DNA from 2 places in the Paenibacillus larvae subsp. larvae genome. Region 2 is predicted to be linked to the other one. Evidence: predicted binding sites of a transcription regulator. Region 2 holds the regulator's gene; the other holds the start of a gene.

Region 1 (11,030 bases), 500 kb from region 2:
AGTAGTATCCAAAAGCCTCGGCTAATGCCCCGTCTTTTTGTAAATTTTTGATTGTTTCCTGGTCTACTTTCCGCCGTCTGGCCATAACCATAGCATCTCCAATTCCATGAACTACAATGCGGCTTTCCCGAATCACTTGCATTCTTTCCTGAATATTCGGGTCCTTCATTAGAGATTGATAGGCTTCTTCATTTAAATGATCCGGAACATGAAGCAGACGGTATTGCGCTCCGGTCTTTTTGGCCATGTTGGAAGCTATGGTATTCGCCTGGAATTCCATACTTTCACCCAGACCTCCTCTGGCCGGAACAAAACAGCTGTTTTTCATATTACCGGAAGCCAATAAATGATTGGCTACCTCAGCCATTGTAGATCCGCCTGTAACTGCGATAATATCATTGTCCGATAAATACTTTCGCAGTACGGAAGCACCGGCCCGCCCGAGCTCTTTTCTCGTAAAAGAGGAAGTATCGGAATCTCCCGGGACAATCACTGCCTGCTTGATCCGGAATTTCTCGCAGATTTGCTGCTCCATATGGGTAAGGCCAAGAATATCTTTCATCATCGGTTCCAGTTCGTCCAAAACCTTGGTTCCTTCTTCGCTGATTCTCATGCCGGAAGTTTCAATTTGAATCAGGCCTTGAGCCTTCATAAAATCAACCTCACCCCGAAGGACACGCTCTGTCATATCAAGAGAACCGGCCAGTGTTCTGCGGCCTATCGTCCCGGATATCCTGATCTGATGCAAAATGGTATATCTTTTATTCAAGATTCGCAGCATATCAGGGACAAGCTGTTTTTGAATATCAAGGATCTTTCTCATCGTACACTCCTGATTTTAATTATTGGACTTAATATGTCCCACGAGTGCATTTTTAGTCCCATATGGTCCAAAAAAATTTCCTTTACACGCTTCATTATATACGACCCCCTTTAAAGAATCAACTCGCCTTCCGTCCTGATTATGAAAATTCATTGAAAGTAATGGTGCCCATAAACCTTTTTTGTGGGGCTTGATTTTTCGTAACCAAACACGTATAATTAATTTTGCTGTTTCAGTTTCAATCTATCAAAATAGAATGTTTGGAAATATTATTTTGCGCCCGTGGTCCAATGGATATGACGCAGGCCTCCGGAGCCTGAGATCGAGGTTCGATCCCTCGCGGGCGCGTTTTTACTTCATAAGCTGTCCCTGAGTCATGATGAATGGCGCAGGGACAGTTTTTTATTTAATTGCTGCATTCAACAAACAGTTTGACCTTTCTTGACCTTAAAACGTTTTTTCGTTATCATATTTGTAGATACTTGAAATCATACACCATCCACGAAAGATGGAACGATAAGGAGGGTATACTCGTTATGAGTTTTATTCCAATGGTAGTAGAACCGGATGCAAGAGGAGAACGTTCTTATGACATTTACTCCCGTTTGCTTAAAGACCGGATTGTTTTTCTTGGCACTCAAGTGAATGATGCAGTGGCCAACTCGATTATTGCCCAGCTTCTGTTCCTGGCTGCGCAAGATCCGGATAAAGACATCAGCCTGTACATCAACAGCCCGGGCGGCTCTATTACGGCAGGTATGGCTATTTATGATACGATGCAATATATTAAACCCGACGTTTCCACCATTTGTGTAGGGATGGCCGCTTCCATGGGAGCTTTCCTGCTGAATGCGGGTGCCGTCGGCAAACGTTATGCCCTTCCTAACAGTGAAGTGATGATTCATCAGCCTCTCGGCGGTGCGGAAGGCCAGGCTACGGACATTGAAATCCGGGCAAAACGGATTATTAAAATGCGGGAAAACCTAAACCGGATCCTGTCCGAACGTACAGGCCAGCCTCTTGAAAAAATCGAGCGTGACACGGACCGTGATTATTTCATGAGTGCTTCAGAAGCCAAGGAGTACGGATTGATTGATAAAGTCATCGAGCGGGTTTAATGAATCTGTTCCAAACTGAATCAATTTCACAATTATGAAATTGATTCAACTCCGAAATGTTTATTCCAAGCAAAAAATCAGTCGAATCTATAGGGGCCGACTGGTTTTTTTGTTATTTGTTGACATTTAAATAGAAAGAATTATATAATTTTACTTGTAAATCCATATTTTTGCATTACTAGTAATGATAGAATATGAAATTAAAAGAGGTGAAATCAAATTGGATTTGTTTAATTCCATCGTTGAGATAGCCGGTACATTTAAAATAAGTATGGACACTTCTACAAAGGTTTATGATGCTGTGATGGCTGGTGCAGACATGTGGGCAGTTATTTCCATTATTGCTGCCGTTACGGGGCCGCTAGCTATTGGAGGTGCTGTAGTTTTTTACATGATTAAGAGAAAAATCAAAGGGATGGCCAGAAGTGCAGCTATAGCATGGTAAATCGTTTTAAGGCAGAAGTCTATGGCAGACTTTCTGCCTTTTCCCAAGGAGTTAGTGATGAAAACTATCAAACATATAGGATTATTAATCGGATTACAGCATTTGCTTCATTTCCGCTGGTTGGTTAGCCGAATTCTGCCGAATACTGTTATAAGCCTTAAAAGGCTGCTGCAAATTGTCGCAGGTGCATGGGTTTTGGTAGGATTATTTACTTACTTTTCTTGTTACGCTTTATTTCTTGTTCTTCAAAACAACAGGATTACGGTTTCATTGGATTTGGCTGCCAAGATGGAATTCCTCTTTTGCCTTTTGTTTTTCTCTTATTTACTTACACATTCTTTTCAAGAAGTATACATACGGGCTTTTTCTTCCCAGGATTACTTCCTCTTAAGAACGAGGGGACAGTCTCCCTTTGCTGTTCAATTTGCCAAACTGGTAGATGCCTTCTTTCTGGAAGTATTGTTATATGGAATTCCTTTTCAGGCGGGAATCATCATTGCTATTATTCAAGCAGCGGGTTCTTATTCCCCTATTTTATGGATTCTCCTTTTTTGGGCTATCGTACTGTTTGCTTTACTTTGTAAAATGTCCCTAATGGTCCTTTTATTTGCTGTAAACAAGCCATCCTTCCGCATAGGTTCATTCTCTACGAGGGTCATCTTTTTTCTCTTTCAGCTGTTCATCGGTGCAGGAATTTCTTATGCCATCATAAGATATCTAAATAACCGCCAATTCTTTTCCCACTGGATGCAAGCCTTTATGGAATGGAAATGGGACAATGGGTTCTTGATTACCGGATACGTATGGGTGGTACTCGCCAGTCTCCTGCTAATGCCGGCTGTTATAGCTCCAGTATATGTATGTAACAAATCCTGGGACATCTCAAGATGGAATAAAGAAGAACAAGGAAAAGAAACCAATAAACGTTCCTTTTTAACCCGGTTCTTTATGTCGCCAGGCATTCGTTCTAAAACACTGAATCTGATCATGAAGGATTTACTTCTGACAACCAGGGGAGAAACGATTTCTTGGGAATTCATCAAAAAGGTATGGTTCTCTTCCTCTTGCATGTTAGGAGGCTTCGCTGCCTTTTCATATCATCTGACAGGGAAAGAACAGCTCTCCCAAGGGGTTTTGCTTTTATTGGTCATCATCTCTCAGATGATTTTAGCTGCATTGGCTACAATTGCCGCCGGAAAAGTGACCAGTTTGGACACAGAAAGGAACTGGATTATTCTTCATTTTGTCCGATTAGAGAATCCGTACTTTCTTTATCGGGCCAAAGCTATTCTGCACTTTTTTTTCGTATTCCCGATCGTATGTATTCATACTTTCATCATCCTATTATTTATACCGGTTTCCCCCTGGGTTCGGTATATGTACTGGCAAGCGCGTTTTGTATCAGCTTAACCTTGACTTTAAGCTTTATAGTGGGAAGCGTTTGTTTTCCTAATTTTGGCTGGGAGAACAAAGACCAAATTAATACTTCCCTGCTTGGATCTATTTCCGAGAGTGTGCTGTTTCTTTTTTATGATTTTATCAATATTAGCTTTGTCGGGGTGAAGGCCGCTTTGTTATATGCGGAGAAAATAAGTGAGCAGGATTTTTTAATTTCTTCTTTACAATGTTTACTTTTGACTACGGCCGTTTGGAATGTTCTCCTTATTCTTATTTTAAGAACACCTGTATGGAAAGGCTGGAAAATAAAATGATTTGTGTCGAAAAAGCATCTTTTCAGTATGAGAATAGCGTTTCAAAAGCCGTGAATTCCGTATCCTTTTCATTAAGGGAAGGAGAAGTACTCGGCTTATTGGGACATAATGGAGCGGGCAAAAGCACCTTATTGGAATGTTTAAGCGGTTTGCGAAAGTTGACCGGGGGAAATATGACAGCAGATCACCTTCCGGTAGATCAGTACAAGAAAACAAGTTTTATTCCGAATGACCTGTATCTATACAACTTATTAACGGTTGAAGAAACCTTCCTGTACATAGGCAGGCTTCATTCATTAAGTTACGATCAAATTTGGAAAATAGCAGACCCGCTTATTCAGATGTTTTCCCTTCAGGAGAAACGAAAAGAGTATGTGAAACATCTATCCTTCGGAATGAAGCAGAAAGTGGCTCTTATCTTAGGTATACTTGACTCCCCCCGTTATCTGCTGCTGGATGAACCGATGACCGGATATGACCCTCTTTCCACCAAAACAACAAAGGAATTTTTACTTCATTTAGCTAAAGAGCAAAAGACAGGTATTTTGCTGTCCTCTCACCGTTTGGATATTGTGGAAGATTTGTGTGACCGTGTTCTGGTCATCCATCAAGGGGTTTTGGTGTTTGATGGTTCCATTTCATCTTTGAAACATGACCGTTCCTTCGAGGAAGCATTGTTGAGTTTGGTACAGGATGATGAACATGAAGCAAGTTAGTGAACATCAAGCAAAATGGGACCAGATTAACAAACGATTTAAATCCGAAAAATGGATTCAAAAAAATGTCGTTTTGGGACTTTTTATTGCGTCAGGGTGCATCTTTTTTCTTTCTTTTCTTTTGGGCGCTCTTTTTTCAAGGAATTTTTCTGTGAATATAGATCATACTCTAACCTTATCCAGTGATCCTTTTTATTATATCATTCACAATTTGCAAAGTTCCCTGTACATGATAGGCGGGCTATTTTCTTTTTCATTCACAACTTTATGGGCACTATTTATCAATGGCTACTATCTGGGGGTGACTTTTACAGGTATCGGAGAACTTTATTCTTTCAGTACTGCTGCTGGCAGTATCGCGGCACACGGCGTTTTTGAAATACCCGCCATTCTCTTGGCCAGTGCTACCGGTTTATATCCTTGGTATTTTATATACTGTTTTTTAAAAAATAAAAAAATAAGGTATAAAGAGCACCTGAAAAACAGCATTTCGATGTTAGTTCTTTCAGTCGTTCTTTTTATTTTAGCCGGGATTATAGAGGCAAAAATCTCTCCTTTATTCGTTCAATGAATCATGTATCGAGGCTTGAGAGGAGAAAATAAAATGAAGATCAGGAGCCTGTTCCAAATCTTTTTTCATCCTAAACAGGTATTACAAACGAACCTACAGCATGGAAATTTATTTTTCCCCATCCTGTTTATCAGCCTATTATCAGGAGCTTTTTCTTTATCGACTGTTTGGGCCTTACCTGATAACTTTATGGGTGAGAGCTATCTCAAGACAATAGCCAGTGTATTTGCTATTTTTTATGCCTGTCTTACCCCATTATTCAATATCTTCATTCTTAGCATCATCAATTATATTGCTTTGGCAGCCCTGGATGCCTTCACACCGTTCAGAAAACTGATGATTATAGGTTTATATGCCTATATGCCGCTTTTTATCGATTCAGCTTTAAAACTTGTCATGACCCTCTATCTGGGAAAAGCTATTGCGTTCTCTCCGACATCTTTGACTTTGTTATTGCCGCCGGATGCGCCATTTCTTCTTAACCGATTTATAAACAGTCTTAGCTTTAGCGGACTGTGGAGCATAGGCATTTACCTGCTCGGGTTATCTTTGTCAGTACCCAAAACTCAAAAAAGAAAAGTCGTGACTATCCTGTTAGTTTTAAATATTTTGTTAAGTATTATACCGAATTTCTTGATAATGGGTCCCATGAAGTAGAATAATTGCCGGTGGGGTGAGCGGACATGAAGATTATTCATATAGGTACCACTATTGGTTTACTACTGTATTTTAAATTTTTTATTATCAATGGTGTTTTCAATCCTGCTATGGATATGATGATTGGTCTGGTTTCCTTGTCTATCTTTTATCTGCTGGTTGAATATATTCTCAAGAGGTACGGTTATGAGCATAAAAAAGTATGGATGGGTTGGGCCATCCTTATCCTTCTGATAACTAGCCTGATCTTCCTTATCTGATCCTATATGGATCGGACAATCCATTCCTTGTTGAATTCATCAGCATTCCACGACAAAACCAGCCTAACTCCTTAAAGGAATTGGCTGGTTTTTAACCATTTGTCTTCACTTATTGATTTTCCAATTCTTCTTTGCTTACCAGAGAAACAAGCGCATTCACAGCCTGTTCATCATCGGAACCCTCAGCACTTATGTAGATTTCCGTCCCCGTGCTAATAGCCAGGCTCATAATTCCCATAATGCTTTTGGCGTTGACTTTCTTCTCATCTTTTTCCACAAAAATTTCGGAAGAAAACTTATTAGCTTCCTGAACGAACAAAGCTGCCGGTCTAGCATGAAGTCCTGTCTTCAACTTCACAACTACTGGACGTCTCGACATGAATCAATCCCCCTACTTCTTTATTAAAAGCAATGCTGCCTACTTCCAATGGGTATTAAAAGCGTCTTGGATAAGACGACCGTACATAACCAAGAAAAAACGGCTTCGCCGTCTTGAAGACGGTTGAGTTTTCCGGTGAAGATAAGACAAAGAATCAATTTCATATGAAATGGATTCAAGTTATTAAGGAAAACTTATGCGTGTTGCCCTTTTCGAAAAAAAGGCATCATTAAATAGTATACCATTTTGCCGAGAAATAAACTAGCTCCATTCTATTTGCCTTGTCTAATCTTCTCAGCTAATTCATCAATTTTGCGAAGACGGTGGTTCACTCCTGATTTGCTGACACTGCCTTTTAGCAAATCGCCAACTTCCTTGAGGTTCATATCCGGATGGGCCAAACGGACCTCGGCAACCTCTCTTAATTTTTCAGGAAGGTTTTCTAACCCGATCTCCCTTTGAAGCAGCCGGATATTATCGATTTGCCTGACAGCGGCGCCGATCGTTTTGTTGAGGTTCGCCGTTTCACAGTTCACAATGCGGTTTACGGAATTCCTCATATCTTTCATGATGCGTACGTCTTCAAACTTGAACAAGGCCTGGTGAGCCCCAATGATGCTGAGGAATTCGATGATTTTCTCACCTTCTTTGATGTAAAACACAAAACCCTTTTTACGTTCAATGAACCTGGCATTAAGGTCAAAACTGTTAGCCAGTTCAACCAAAGCCTTACAGTGTTCCTCATACATGGAAACGATCTCCAGATGATACGATGACCCTTCCGGATTGTTCACAGAACCGCCTGCCAGAAAAGCCCCTCTTAAATATGCCCTCTTGCAGCAGCCTTTCTGGATAATGCGCTTGTCAATATTAGGAGTAAACAAAAATCCTTCGGATACGATACATAAGTCTGAGAGAAGTTCCTGCACTTGGGCAGGGACTCGCACCATATAGACATTGTTTTTCTTTAAACGCATTTTTTTTCGGACTAGAAGCTCCGTATGAAGATTATAATTCCTTTTGAGCAGAGAGTAAATTCTTCTGGCAATAGCGGCATTCTCTGTAGAAATGTCCAAAATTACACGCTGATTGGACAATTGGACTGTGCCGTTCATTCGAATAAGTGCCGCAAGCTCTGCCTGTTCACAACAGGCTTCCGCTTCTTCAATTAACGTCAGTTCCTTTTTCGTTTGGGCCGCAAAAGACATAGAATTCACCTCTTTCTGATCATCCAGCTTTCCACCAATTGATAAATATGGTCGCTCAGCTTCTCTGCATCATGACGAAGATAAGTCCGGAATAAAACCAGTCTATCCGCAATCACACGGTATCCCCGTTTCGTAACTTCTTCCAAATCCAAATGAACGGCCTTTGCTCCTTTCTCAGCATACTTGCTATGCACTTGAGGAGGAATTTCGCCGTTATTGACAATGACATAATCAAATAAGTCACAACCGACATGGTCATAAATGGCCTGTAAATGATCACTCACTTTATAATCATCCGTTTCACCGGGCTGGGTCATGACATTGCATATAAACATCTTGACCGCATCCGATTCCAGAATCGCGTCCACTACACCCGGAACAAGCAAATTAGGCAAAATACTGGTATACAAACTGCCCGGGCCACAAAGAATGGCGTCAGCCTCCTTGATTGCCTGTATCGCCTCATCCAAAGGCTTTACATCTTCCGGAACAATATGCATGCGTTTAATTCTCATGTTTGCCTTAGGGATATTTGATTCCCCTTCTACAACGGTCCCATCTTCCATTTCGGCTTTCAGGGCGAAAGCATGATTGGCAGATGGAAGTACACGTCCCCTGACAGCAAAGACCCTGCTCATTTCCCGGATACCCGTAAGAAAATCGCCGGTTATATCTTTCATTGCAGCCAAAATCAGATTTCCCAGACTATGGCCCGCAAGACCTGTACCTGCCGGAAAACGGTATTGGAGCATTTCCGACAAAAGGGGTTCTACATCAGCCAACGCTGTAAGTACGTTTCGGATATCTCCCGGTGGAGGTATCTGAAGTTCAGAACGCAGAACCCCGGAGCTTCCCCCATCGTCAGCAACAGTCACGATTGCCGTGATATCCAAAGGTTTTTGTTTTAAACCTCTCAACATCACAGACAAACCCGTCCCGCCGCCAATAACCACAATACGGGGGGTTATATATTTTCTGCTCATGAATTCACCTCTTATAGACGATCCCGTTCCGCATCCCTGTGACTGACCCTGACCTCTTCAGTCTCACTATTGCCCATAACCTTACCCAGATATTCCGCAATGGCAACAGAGCGGTGTTTGCCTCCCGTACAGCCTATTCCTATGACAACTTGACTCTTGCCTTCTTTTTTATATTGAGGAACCAGGAAATTTAAGAGGTCTAGCAGTTTCGCTAAAAACTCCTGAGTTTCATTCCATTTCATCACATACTCATACACTTCAAGATCTTGCCCTGTATGGGGGCGAAGTGTCTCAATGTAATGAGGGTTCGGCAAAAAGCGGACATCAAAAATTAAATCCGCATCAATAGGTACTCCATATTTAAACCCGAAAGAAATTACATTAATAAAAATTCGGTTGCTCTCCAAATTCGTAAATCTGGAAACAATTCTCTGCTTCAGCTGTGCCGGCTTTAAGGAACTGGTATCAATAATCTGAGTAGCCAGCCCTTTCAGTTCTTCTAACATTTTACGTTCCAGATGAATCCCTTCCAAAGGAGCACCATTCGCGGCAAGCGGATGTCTTCTGCGGCTTTCCTTGTAACGCTGAACGAGAGTTGAATCCGTTGCATCAAGGAATAAAATCTCGTACGTTAACGTGTAGTTCTCCTGTAAGTAACGCAAAGATTCCTGAAGAGCCGTAAAAAATTCACGGCCTCTCATGTCGATCACAAGAGCTACTTTGCCGATTCTTCCCTTGGATTGTTCGATCAGTTCAGCGAATTTAGGAATTAAAACAGGCGGAAGATTATCGACGCAGAAGAATCCCAGATCCTCCAAACTTTGGACTGCGATTGTTTTTCCGGCACCGGACATACCTGTAATAATGACCAGTTTGGATACACTGTCTTCCATGAGGGTTCACCTTTCTTTCCTGTGTCATCATTCTTCTAGTTAGTCCTAGCAGAATGCATGTTATCGGAGATTTAAGCAGGCAGCTCCTACCACACCGGCATCGTTGCCCAGTACAGCCGGGATAATATCCACGCCTTCTCGGGATGGGGCAGGTGTATATTTCGCGAATGTTTCGCGAATCGGATTGAATAAAATATCTCCTGCTTTGGAAACGCCTCCGCCAATGATAAATCTCTTGGGGTTAAGCGTAACGGCCAGTGTAGCCATGGAACGGCCCAAATAATAAGCGGCACGGTTTACAATACGGCTGGCAACATCGTCGCCTTCCCTTGCAGCGTCAAATACATCTTTAGCTTCAATTTTTGGCAGCAATGCCAGAGAAGTCATGTCTCCGCGCTCCACAGCATCCCCCGCCATGCGGATAATGCCCGTAGCTGAAGATACCGTTTCCAGGCAGCCCACCTGTCCGCAGCCACAGACGATAGCCTCGATATCCGGAACAACAGAAATATGCCCGAGTTCTCCAGCCATACCATTGTGGCCCTGATAAATTCGGCCATCCATGATGATCCCTCCGCCAACCCCTGTCCCCAATGTATAACAGACAAGGTCCAACACGTCCGCTCCAGCTCCGCTTATAGCTTCGCCAAGAGCAGCTACATTGGCATCATTATCAATCCGGACCGCTTTCCCTAAATCATTTTCCAGCAGTTTTTTGACCGGAACGTTATCCCAACGCAAATTAGGAGAAAACTTTACGATTCCTTCAGGAATATCCAGAAAACCGGCAAGCCCGGCACCGATACCCGCTACCTGCTCCCACTCGTAGGGAGAGTCTGCAACAATTTTACGAGCGTAATCGGCAATGCGCTGCATAACCGCTTCGGGTCCATGCTCGGCTCCGGTTGGACCTTCAAAGGTTTTTACAAGCGATCCGTGTTCATCACAGATGCCTACCTTTATGTTCGTACCTCCCAGATCCATACCGAGATAAATCTGATTATTCATCACTGTCACCCCAAAAAGATATCTAAAGTGGTATAGCTCAGTTCAACTATAAGCTAACCCCCGGAGGAGGTCAAGGTTCCATAAATCCAGAAGAAAAGGGTTCACTCTGGTCCTGAATCTTAAAAAACGCGGAGGAATTCAACCTCCCCCACGTTCGATAGATCCATTCATCTCAAGCAAAACCTGACCTGCTACAGAGAATGACTCCAGTCCTGAACTCGCTGGCCTTCCAAATACTTCTCGCAATCGAGGGCCGC
Region 2 (11,030 bases):
TGTCAGGTAAATTCTGACCCGCACGAATGGCGTAACGACTTGGGCGCTGTCTCAACGAGAGATCCGGTGAAATTTTAATACCTGTGAAGATGCAGGTTACCCGCGACAAGACGGAAAGACCCCATGGAGCTTTACTGCAGCTTGATATTGGACTTTGGTACGATCTGTACAGGATAGGTGGGAGCCTAAGAAGCCGGAGCGCCAGCTTCGGTGGAGGCAGCGTTGGGATACCACTCTGATCGTATCGGAGTTCTAACCCGGGACCGTGAACCGGTTCGGGGACAGTGTCAGGTGGGCAGTTTGACTGGGGCGGTCGCCTCCTAAAGAGTAACGGAGGCGCCCCAAGGTTCCCTCAGAATGGTTGGAAATCATTCGAAGAGTGCAAAGGCAGAAGGGAGCTTGACTGCGAGACCTACAAGTCGAGCAGGGACGAAAGTCGGGCTTAGTGATCCGGTGGTACCGCATGGAAGGGCCATCGCTCAACGGATAAAAGCTACCCTGGGGATAACAGGCTTATCTCCCCCAAGAGTCCACATCGACGGGGAGGTTTGGCACCTCGATGTCGGCTCATCGCATCCTGGGGCTGAAGTAGGTCCCAAGGGTTGGGCTGTTCGCCCATTAAAGCGGTACGCGAGCTGGGTTCAGAACGTCGTGAGACAGTTCGGTCCCTATCTGTCGTGGGCGCAGGAAATTTGAGAGGAGCTGTCCTTAGTACGAGAGGATCGGGATGGACGTACCGCTGGTGTACCAGTTGTTCCGCCAGGAGCACAGCTGGGTAGCTATGTACGGAAGGGATAAGCGCTGAAAGCATCTAAGCGTGAAGCCCGCCTCAAGATGAGATTTCCCAAGTAGTAAGACCCCTTGAAGACGACGAGGTAGATAGGTTGGGGGTGGAAGCGCAGTAATGCGTGGAGCTGACCAATACTAATCGGTCGAGGGCTTATCCTAAAGAAACAACTGTTCTAAGTACACTTTGCTTCGCTGCTAGTTTTCAGGGTAAAAGTAAATGAGTAAGTCTTATGGACATATTCCATAAGGCTTTTTTTGTTAGATTTGGGGAATAAACTCGCTCAGAATGTTAAGAATAAAAATGAGGAAGAAAACAAGACCTATCCCTTGCATAACTCAGCTAAACCTATTATAATTGAGTTAAGGTCAAAGAAAGTCAAAGTCAATTAAATCCTTACGGAGGATGAATTGATGAGAAATGTATCTGAAATCATCGAACACTACTTAAAACACATATTACAGCAAAGCCCGAATGGAGCTATCGAAATTCAGCGTAATGAACTGGCAGATCAGTTTCAGTGCGTGCCTTCGCAAATCAATTATGTCATTAGTACCCGATTCACCTTAGAAAAGGGATACTTAGTTGAGAGTAAACGTGGGGGCGGCGGATATGTCAGAATTCAAAAGATTGAGTTGAATTCACATGGGTCTATTTTGGATTATATTTTAACGACAATTAACCAGAGTATTGACCAGTCAACATCGGAAGGATTGATTTACCGCTTAGAGGAAGGCGAATTCTTAACCGCACGTGAAGCAAAGCTCATTCGCGCTGCCATATCCCGGGATGTTTTGCAGTTTAAGCTGCCACTTCGGGATGAAATACGGGCTAAGATTTTAAAGGCGATGCTAATATCCTTGCTATCGAGATAAGGAGGGGTAAACCATGCAATGCCAAGATTGCGGCAAAAGACCAGCCACTTTGCATTTTACCAAAATTGTAAACGGCGAAAAAACGGAATTTCACATATGTGAATCCTGTGCCAGAGAAAAAGGGGAACTGATTCCGGGAACGGCCGGGGGTTTTTCTATTCATAATCTGCTTTCAGGCCTATTAGACTTTGATCAGACATCTAACGGCTCTGTTTCTTCCCAGTCCCCGGCATCCTTGAGATGTGAAAACTGCGGCTTAACCTACTCCCAGTTCAGCAAGTTGGGCAGGTTTGGGTGCGGACAATGCTATCACTATTTTGAAGACAAATTAGATCCGCTTTTCCGCCGTGTCCATGGAAATACCGCTCATAGCGGTAAAATTCCTAGACGGGCAGGAGGACAGCTTCAGCAGCGCCGTGAAATTGATGAGCTGAAGGCACAAATGCAAAGAAGCATTGAGCATGAAGAGTTCGAGAAGGCCGCTCAGCTAAGAGATAAAATTCGTGAACTTGAGCGCAAACTGACCAGTGGAGGATAAAATTTGTATTCGAAGGGATTTGAAGAAACAGGTTATTGGAGGTGGGGTGTCCATGAACCACGAACGTTTCGTTAAAGATGCAATCAGTGAATGGATGAACGGTGACGGCCCAGATTCTGATATCGTCATCAGCAGCCGAATACGCGTAGCCAGGAATCTTAAGGATTATCCTTATCCGATGCTCGCCACAAATCAACAGTCCAAAGAAGTGCTGGACCAGGTAGCAAATGTGCTTAACAATGAAGATTTAAAAACGATCAGCCACTTCACGCTTGTTTCGTTAGGAGATATGAGTGAACTTGAGAAAAAAGTGCTGGTTGAGAAGCATTTAATAAGTCCTGGTTTGGCTAATGAATCCCGGAACGGGGCAGTCATTATTAATGATAACGGGTCCATCAGTATCATGGTGAACGAAGAGGACCATTTACGTATACAGTGTTTATACCCGGGTTTTCAGATCAGGGAAGCCTGGGATTTGGCAGATCAGTTAGATGACATTTTTGAGGCCCATTTAAATTATGGCTTTGACGAAAAAAGAGGATATTTGACCAGTTGCCCAACCAATGTGGGGACCGGTATCCGAGCTTCCGTTATGATGCATTTGCCTGCCTTGGTTTTAACCCAACAGATTAACCGAATTCTTTCGGCTGTAACTCAAATCGGGGTTACCGTAAGAGGGTTATACGGAGAAGGCAGTGAGGCGTTAGGGAACTTGTTCCAAATATCAAACCAGATTACATTAGGGCAATCCGAGACAGATATCATTGAAAATCTGTACAGTGTAGCCAGACAAATTATTGAACATGAGCGTGCCGCAAGAGCTAAATTGATACAAGATTCCAAACTAAAAATAGCGGACCGTATCAATCGTTCTCTGGGTATATTAACGCACGCGGTTATAATGGATTCTAAAGAAGCTGCCCAACGTTTATCGGATGTCCGCCTTGGAATAGATTTGGACTTAATTCAGAAGATACCTTCTAAAGTTCTTAACGAATTGCTTGTAATCACACAGCCTGGCTTTTTACAAGAGGACGCAGGCAAGCTATTGAATGCTGAAGAAAGAGATGTACGAAGAGCCAAAATTATCAGGGAACGATTCAGCAGAGCAGCACAAGTGTAATTCACTTTAATGGAATCGATGCTAACCATATTTTTTATTTGGAGGTGCAAAGAATTATGATGTTTGGAAGATTTACTGAACGAGCTCAAAAAGTATTATCCCTATCTCAGGAAGAAGCCCTGCGTCTAGGACATAACAATATTGGAACGGAGCATATCCTACTTGGGCTAATCCGTGAAGGGGAAGGCATTGCCGCAAAAGCATTGGTTGCTTTGGGATTGAGTCTGGAAAAAATTCAGGATGAAGTAGAGTCTCTTATTGGCCGCGGTCAAGAGCAGCCGACGAATCCTGCTTACACACCCAGAGCTAAAAAGGTCATTGAACTTTCGATGGACGAAGCCAGAAAACTTGGTCATACGTATGTAGGAACCGAACATATTCTGCTTGGATTAATCCGTGAAGGCGAAGGTGTAGCAGCACGGGTATTAAACAATCTGGGCATCAGCTTGAACAAAGCCCGACAGCAAGTACTTCAACTCCTCGGCAGCAGTGAGGTGACCTCCAGCAGCAGCGGAGCAGGCAATCATGCCAATACACCAACGCTGGATAGTCTGGCACGGGATTTAACCGCAATCGCCCGGGAAGGCAATTTGGACCCGGTTATCGGGCGAAGTAAAGAAATTGAAAGAGTCATTCAGGTGTTGAGTCGCCGTACAAAAAATAACCCGGTTCTGATTGGGGAACCAGGGGTCGGTAAAACAGCCATTGCGGAAGGACTCGCTCAGCGTATTATAAATAATGAGATCCCGGAAACATTAAAAAATAAACGTGTGATGACCCTGGATATGGGTTCTGTAGTTGCGGGAACAAAATACCGGGGTGAATTTGAAGACCGGCTTAAGAAAATCATGGATGAAATTCGTCAAGCCGGAAACATCGTTCTTTTTATTGACGAGCTGCACACATTGATCGGTGCAGGTGGAGCGGAAGGTGCTATCGATGCTTCCAATATTCTGAAACCTGCACTTGCCCGTGGTGAACTGCAGTGCATCGGTGCGACCACACTCGATGAGTATCGCAAATATATTGAAAAAGACGCTGCTTTGGAAAGAAGATTTCAGCCGATTACGGTTGACCAACCATCTGTAGAAGATGCTATCCAAATTCTGCACGGATTGCGTGACCGTTATGAGGCTCACCATCGTGTGAAAATTACAGATGAATCTATAGAGGAAGCTGTTAAATTGTCCGACCGCTACATTACAGACCGTTTCCTTCCCGATAAAGCGATTGACTTGATCGATGAGGCCAGTTCAAAAGTAAGGCTTCGTTCCTATACTGTACCGCCAAGCCTCAAAGAACTGGAGCATAAACTGGAAGAGATCCGCAGGGAAAAAGATTCAGCTGTACAAAGTCAGGAATTTGAAAAAGCGGCTTCTTTAAGGGATACGGAACAGAAATTAAGAGAAGAGCTGGAAAGCACAAAAAATGAATGGAAGCAAAAGCAAGGAAGCATGGATACCGAAGTAACAGCCGAGGATATTGCCGAAGTTGTAGCCAGCTGGACAGGAATACCGGTCCGTAAGCTTGCAGAAGAAGAAACGGAGCGCTTGCTCAAGATGGAAAGCATTCTTCATAGCCGGGTCATCGGTCAAGAAGAAGCTGTAAAAGCCGTCAGCAGGGCTATCCGCAGGGCCAGAGCAGGACTTAAAGATCCAAAGCGTCCGATGGGCTCCTTTATTTTCCTCGGCCCTACAGGGGTAGGTAAAACTGAGCTGGCACGGGCCCTTGCTGAGTCTTTGTTCGGTGATGAGAATGCAGTGATCCGGATTGATATGTCCGAATATATGGAGAAGCATTCCACCTCCCGTTTGGTAGGTGCTCCTCCGGGATATGTAGGTTATGAAGAAGGCGGCCAATTGACGGAAAAAGTCCGCCGCAAACCTTACTCTGTCGTCCTGCTCGATGAGATTGAGAAAGCTCATCCGGAAGTGTTCAATATCCTCCTGCAAGTACTGGAAGACGGACGCTTGACCGACTCCAAAGGCCGTACTGTCGATTTCCGCAATACGCTGATCATTATGACATCAAACGTTGGCGCAGAAACTATTAAGAAAAGCTCTACACTGGGCTTTACTGTAGTTGCAGATGCGGAAAAAGACTACAACTACATGAAAGATAAAGTTATGGATGAGCTGAAGAAAAGTTTCCGCCCGGAATTCCTGAACAGAATTGACGAAATCATCGTGTTCCACTCTTTGGATGAAAAACACATTGCGCAAATCGTCACTCTAATGGCCGAAGATTTAAGAAAACGCCTGAAAGAACAAGATGTAGACTTCGGTCTGACCGATAGAGCAGTTAAGTTCCTTGCCAAAGAAGGATTCGATCCCACTTATGGAGCCAGACCTCTTCGTCGTGCAATTCAAAAGCACATCGAGGACCGTCTGTCAGAGGAACTGCTTAAAGGTAACATTAACAAAGGTGATTCGCTTACAATTGATGAGCAGGGTGGAGAACTTGTTGTTTTGCACAATGAAAAAGAAACAGAAACTGCAAATCAATAATTAAGGAAAAAATAATAAATACCTTAAAAGCATTTTGCATGCTATCAAAATAGATGCAAAATGCTTTTTTCTTTAAGTTCAGGTCTTTCATAGCCTCTTTAAAAATGGTAAACTTTGAATGGTACACATAGGTAAATAATTACCTTTGTCTGTCGAAAATAGAAGGGAAAGAATGATGGGTAAACAGAAGACTAAGTTTTATTGTCAGGATTGTGGGTACGAATCGATTAAATGGCTGGGAAAATGTCCGGACTGCGGAGCTTGGAATACATTTGTCGAGGAAATACAAAAAATTATGAAGACACAAGGAATGGATTCATCCTTGTTTCAAACGAAAGAAAAACCACAACCAATCATAAATATAGAAAGCAGCCCGGAGCCTAGGGTAATTACAGAGAACAGAGAACTCAACAGGGTATTGGGGGAGGGTTCGTTCCCGGGTCCCTTATATTAGTCGGAGGGGATCCAGGAATAGGAAAGTCCACTCTTCTTCTTCAAACTTCTTATTCTTTAGCAAAATCCGGCCAGAAGGTTTTATATATATCCGGAGAGGAATCGGTGAAACAGACAAGGCTGCGGGCGGACCGTTTAAATGCTATGTCACGATTGCTTTATGTCCTCTGCGAGACGAATCTGGAATCCATTGAGGAGGCAATTCGGGAAGTAGAACCTGATTTTATGGTTATCGATTCCATTCAGACGGTATACCATCCTTCTGTTACTTCTGCTCCAGGTACTGTATCCCAGGTCAGGGAATGTACAGGGCATTTCATGAGAATTGCCAAAACGAAAGGAATTGCTACTGTACTGGTAGGCCATGTCACCAAAGAAGGGGCCATTGCCGGACCAAGAATGCTGGAGCATATGGTTGATTGTGTCCTTTATTTCGAGGGAGAGCGACATCATTCTTACCGCGTTCTTCGGGCTGTCAAAAACCGTTTTGGCTCAACTAATGAAATCGGTATTTTTGAAATGCAGGAAACCGGTTTGACTGAAGTTCATAATCCTTCCGAGCTGTTTTTGTCAGAGAGGCCTCTGGGGGTTGCAGGTTCCACGGTAGTCGCCAGTATGGAGGGGACACGACCCGTATTGGTTGAGATTCAGGCGTTGGTCTCAATGACCAACTTTCCTTCTCCAAGAAGGATGGCTACAGGTATAGATTATAATCGCTTATCTTTAATCATTGCCGTTTTGGAGAAAAGAGTAGGATTATTTTTACAAAATCAGGATGCTTATTTGAATGTCGCAGGCGGAGTTAGACTCGATGAACCTGCGGTAGATCTGGCCGCGGCTATCAGTATTGCATCCAGCTTCAAAGAACAAGCTACCCAGCCTTTTGATGTTGTTTTTGGTGAGGTAGGGCTTACCGGCGAAGTAAGGGGAGTCTCCCGGGTAGAGCAGCGGGTCAACGAAGCCCAGAAGCTTGGATTTAAACGTGTCATTATGCCCGAAAAAAGTCTTAAAGGATTCACACCACCACGCGGGATTGAAGTGATAGGGGTTAACACGGTAGATGAAGCATTAGCCATTACACTAGGCTAAAACAAGAGCCATATGCCTTCGGGAGGATAAACATGACGAAAGAAGACAACAAAAAAGATATCATGAGCCAGCTCCTGCAATTGGTTGCCCCTGGCACCCCTTTCCGTGATGGGCTGGAGAATGTGTTAAGGGCCAAAACAGGGGCCCTGATCGTAGTTGGTTATAGTCCGGAAGTGATGGAAATTGTGGACGGCGGATTCTCTATAGACTGTGAATTTTCGCCGAACTATCTATACGAGCTGGCCAAAATGGACGGGGCCATTATTTTAAGTGAAGATGGCAAACGGATCCTGTATGCCAATACTCAGCTGATTCCAGACCCGACAATCAGCTCTTCCGAAACGGGGATCCGGCACCGCACTGCCGAAAGGGTAGCACGACAAACCGGCAAACTGGTTGTATCCATTTCACAGAGACGAAATATTATCACGCTTTATCAGGGAACATTAAGATATTCACTGAAAGATATCGGTGTCATTCTAACGAAGGCCAATCAAGCGATTCAGACGATGGAACGATACCGAACGGAACTGGACCAGTCTTTAATTAACCTGGGGGCATCTGAATTCGAAGAAATGGTTACTTTGCATGATGTTACTCACGTGATTCAGCGTGTAGAAATGGTACTTCGGATTAAGACAGAAATCAACCGTTATATTAATGAGCTGGGTACGGAAGGACGCCTGATCAGCATGCAGCTGGAAGAACTGGTTGGAAATACTGAACTTGAAGTCCGACTTTTGATTAAAGATTATATCCGTGAACCAAGTGACGAGAAAGTCAAAGATGTATTAAATGGGCTTAAACGCTTGTCTTCCGATGAACTGCTCGATCCGCATCATATTATACGGCTGCTTGGTTTTCCCCATACCAGTTCCATTTCTGAAGAACCTGTATCTCCACGAGGCTTCCGGGTATTAAATAAAATTCCTAGACTTCCGTCCATTATCATCGGAAATTTGGTAGAGCAATTTGAATGTCTTCCCCATGTTATGACGGCTACGATTGAAGAGCTGGATGAAGTGGATGGCATCGGAGAGGTGCGTGCGCGGGCTATAAAAGAAGGACTTCGCCGCATTCAAGAGCAAGTATTGATTGACAGACATATTTAAATTGCATACAATTAATAAGTAATGCATTTATAAAAAATGGGTATAGTATACCTTAGAGGTGGACTAAATATATGTTTACAAAATCTTTGCCCAGTGTATTTACAATCGGAAACTTATTTCTTGGAATCATCTCGATCATTCTGGTTTTTAATGAGATGCCGGAGTATGCAGCCATCCTGGTTATCATAGCGATGCTGCTCGACGGACTGGATGGTCGTGTAGCACGGGCGCTGAATGCGCAAAGTGAATTTGGTAAAGAACTTGACTCTTTGTCTGATGTGATATCGTTTGGTATGGCTCCGGCTTTTATTATGTATGTGACTGCTTTTACTGAATTGAATGCAGCTACGGCTTGGATTGTGACCGCTATTTTCCCTATTTGCGGAGCTATCCGTTTGGCGAGATTTAATGTAATAGCAGGGATTCCGGGCTATTTTATCGGTTTGCCTATCCCGGCTGCAGGAGGAATCCTCTGTACGCTTGCCCTGTTTCATAATGACTTGCATGCGTATATCCTGGTTCTGGGTACATTACTTCTTTCATATTTGATGGTCAGCAACGTGAAATATCCTAATTTTAAAAAGGCGGGATTGCCGAAGGCAGCTATTTGGATTTCACCTATCATTATAGCTGTGGCCGCAATTATCGGAATTCAGTATCCGCAATATATCTCTAAAATGATTCTTGTGGTGCTTTTGGCTTATGCCCTGTATGGCTTAAAAAAAAACGTTGACCGGTCCATCACAAGATTAAAAAAGAAAAACCGCCGCAACAAAAAGATGGACGATACGGCTAAATCCGAATCATCCATGTAATAGTTCAAAGGAAAAAGCATGTGTTCTCTAATGAGACATACATGCTTTTTTTGTCTTGTCAAAAGAGATAATGTCAAGTTTTCCGTACACTCTAGTTATCTTTCTCTAAGACATATTAAATAAACCGAGAGCAGCACATTTTTTTGATTCACTTTCCACGGTTTCTTCCAAATCTACATCAAGCAGATTGGCAAGAGCGGATAAATAAAAGAGGTGTTTGCCAATTTCAGCCCCAACTACTTCCATGCAGTTTTCGCACAGTTGGCCCTCTAAATGGGTATTCAGCTGCAGCTTAGCCTGCTCCAATGTCATTTCCGGTGTATAAGTTTGCTTGCGGGCTGTTACTTCTACACAACCGCACTCGGTTATTGACTTGATGACGGACCTGTTAACAGCTGCACCGGATTGCTGCAATTTGGACAAAACATCCAGAACACTACGGTGACGCAACAATAATTCAGATACTTGATCCTGGAAATCTTTTAAAGACGGAGCACTCATCCCATGCACCTCATTTTGAAATCATTTCTACTTTATTATATAGGACCTTGGCTAATATTTCAATTTTTATGATTAGCGAGGAAACATTTGGAACATAATTGTAACATAAAGGTTCTGTATTTATTTATGGAGGTGAACTATTTTGAAGAAATGGTTCTTGTTATTGTTTACTTGCATGGGTGCTCTATTAGGATATGAAGCTGCTAATTATGTGAAGGAAATCGTAGGGGCAGAGGTACTTGCTGGGCAGCAGTTCTGGGGAGCTGCACTTGGTGCGGGGATGTTTATGCTTCTATCTCTCTGGCTCACAGATACGGGTGTCTATCTCCTGAAGCAAGGGGTCTCCCTCGTCTCGGCAGTGCCGACGGCTGATTTGGCTGCCGGACTTATAGGCATGATTACAGGTCTACTCATTTCGGTGCTCATTTATCCTTCCTTGACGCAGATAAACTGGCTTACTTCATGGTTTCCTGTTGCTATCACCGTACTGCTGGGGTTTGCGGGTTTTCAGGTAGGGTTTAGCAAAAGGGAAGATTTGCAGCAGTGGATGTCCAAACCCAAGAAACAGATCCATTATAATGATGACGGAAGTAAAACGTATGAAGAACATAAAATTCTGGATACCAGTGTGATAATTGACGGCAGAATCGCAGACATTTGCAAAACCGGTTTTATTGAGGGCACTCTGGTTATTCCGGAGTTTGTTTTGGCGGAGCTGCAGCATATAGCGGATTCCTCGGACTTATTGAAGCGGAATAGAGGCAGACGGGGACTGGATATTTTAAATAAGATCCAAAAAGAGCTCGATGTCAAAGTGCTGATCTATGAAGGGGATTTTGAAGAGAGTTCGGAAGTGGACAGCAAATTGGTACGCCTGGCAAAAGTACTTGAGGGAAAAGTCATAACGAATGATTTTAATCTTAACAAAGTTTGCGAATTGCAGGGTGTATCCGTACTTAATATCAATGATCTGGCCAATGCCGTAAAACCGGTGGTACTGCCGGGGGAAGAAATCCTCGTACAGGTCATTAAAGACGGCAAAGAACATGGACAAGGGGTAGCCTATCTTGATGACGGAACAATGATCGTAGTAGAGGGAGGACGTGATTTTATCGGTGCGATGCTGGAAGTAATGGTTACCAGTGTGCTTCAAACTTCTGCCGGGCGAATGATTTTTGCTAAACCGAAACTGTTGGAAAAAGCCCAGTAAAACCAGTATGATAGGGAGAG

What was found. The regulator CtsR, encoded in region 2, represses protease genes until heat stress. The targets are predictions, from matches to a motif close to ATGGTCAATAAAGGTCAAACA.
Positions count from the first base shown of each region.
Region 1: clpP (ATP-dependent Clp endopeptidase proteolytic subunit ClpP) is a predicted target of CtsR. The motif match lies at 1,252-1,272, and genes of this name have one in related genera.

Region 1 is NZ_CP019687.1:3,503,514-3,514,543, reverse strand. It holds partial or broken gene BXP28_RS18240 (sugar-binding transcriptional regulator) at 1-823, opposite strand, end outside; tRNA gene BXP28_RS18235 (tRNA-Arg) at 1,100-1,171, shown strand; gene clpP (ATP-dependent Clp endopeptidase proteolytic subunit ClpP) at 1,360-1,941, shown strand; gene BXP28_RS18225 (uberolysin/carnocyclin family circular bacteriocin) at 2,162-2,386, shown strand; gene BXP28_RS18220 (hypothetical protein) at 2,444-3,796, shown strand; gene BXP28_RS18215 (ABC transporter ATP-binding protein) at 4,095-4,814, shown strand; gene BXP28_RS18210 (stage II sporulation protein M) at 4,792-5,385, shown strand; gene BXP28_RS18205 (YIP1 family protein) at 5,419-6,042, shown strand; gene BXP28_RS18200 (hypothetical protein) at 6,069-6,302, shown strand; gene BXP28_RS18195 (HPr family phosphocarrier protein) at 6,412-6,681, opposite strand; gene whiA (DNA-binding protein WhiA) at 6,954-7,889, opposite strand; gene BXP28_RS18185 (gluconeogenesis factor YvcK family protein) at 7,895-8,872, opposite strand; gene rapZ (RNase adapter RapZ) at 8,884-9,765, opposite strand; gene BXP28_RS18175 (ROK family protein) at 9,826-10,773, opposite strand; gene trxB (thioredoxin-disulfide reductase) at 10,965-11,030, opposite strand, start outside.
Region 2 is NZ_CP019687.1:2,999,656-3,010,685, reverse strand. It holds rRNA gene BXP28_RS15665 (23S ribosomal RNA) at 1-948, shown strand, start outside; gene BXP28_RS15660 (CtsR family transcriptional regulator) at 1,201-1,662, shown strand; gene mcsA (protein-arginine kinase activator protein McsA) at 1,676-2,200, shown strand; gene mcsB (protein-arginine kinase McsB) at 2,253-3,323, shown strand; gene clpC (ATP-dependent protease ATP-binding subunit ClpC) at 3,380-5,830, shown strand; partial or broken gene radA (DNA repair protein RadA) at 6,006-7,372, shown strand; gene disA (DNA integrity scanning diadenylate cyclase DisA) at 7,405-8,484, shown strand; gene pssA (CDP-diacylglycerol--serine O-phosphatidyltransferase) at 8,556-9,299, shown strand; gene BXP28_RS15625 (nucleoside triphosphate pyrophosphohydrolase family protein) at 9,405-9,800, opposite strand; gene BXP28_RS15620 (PIN/TRAM domain-containing protein) at 9,940-11,010, shown strand.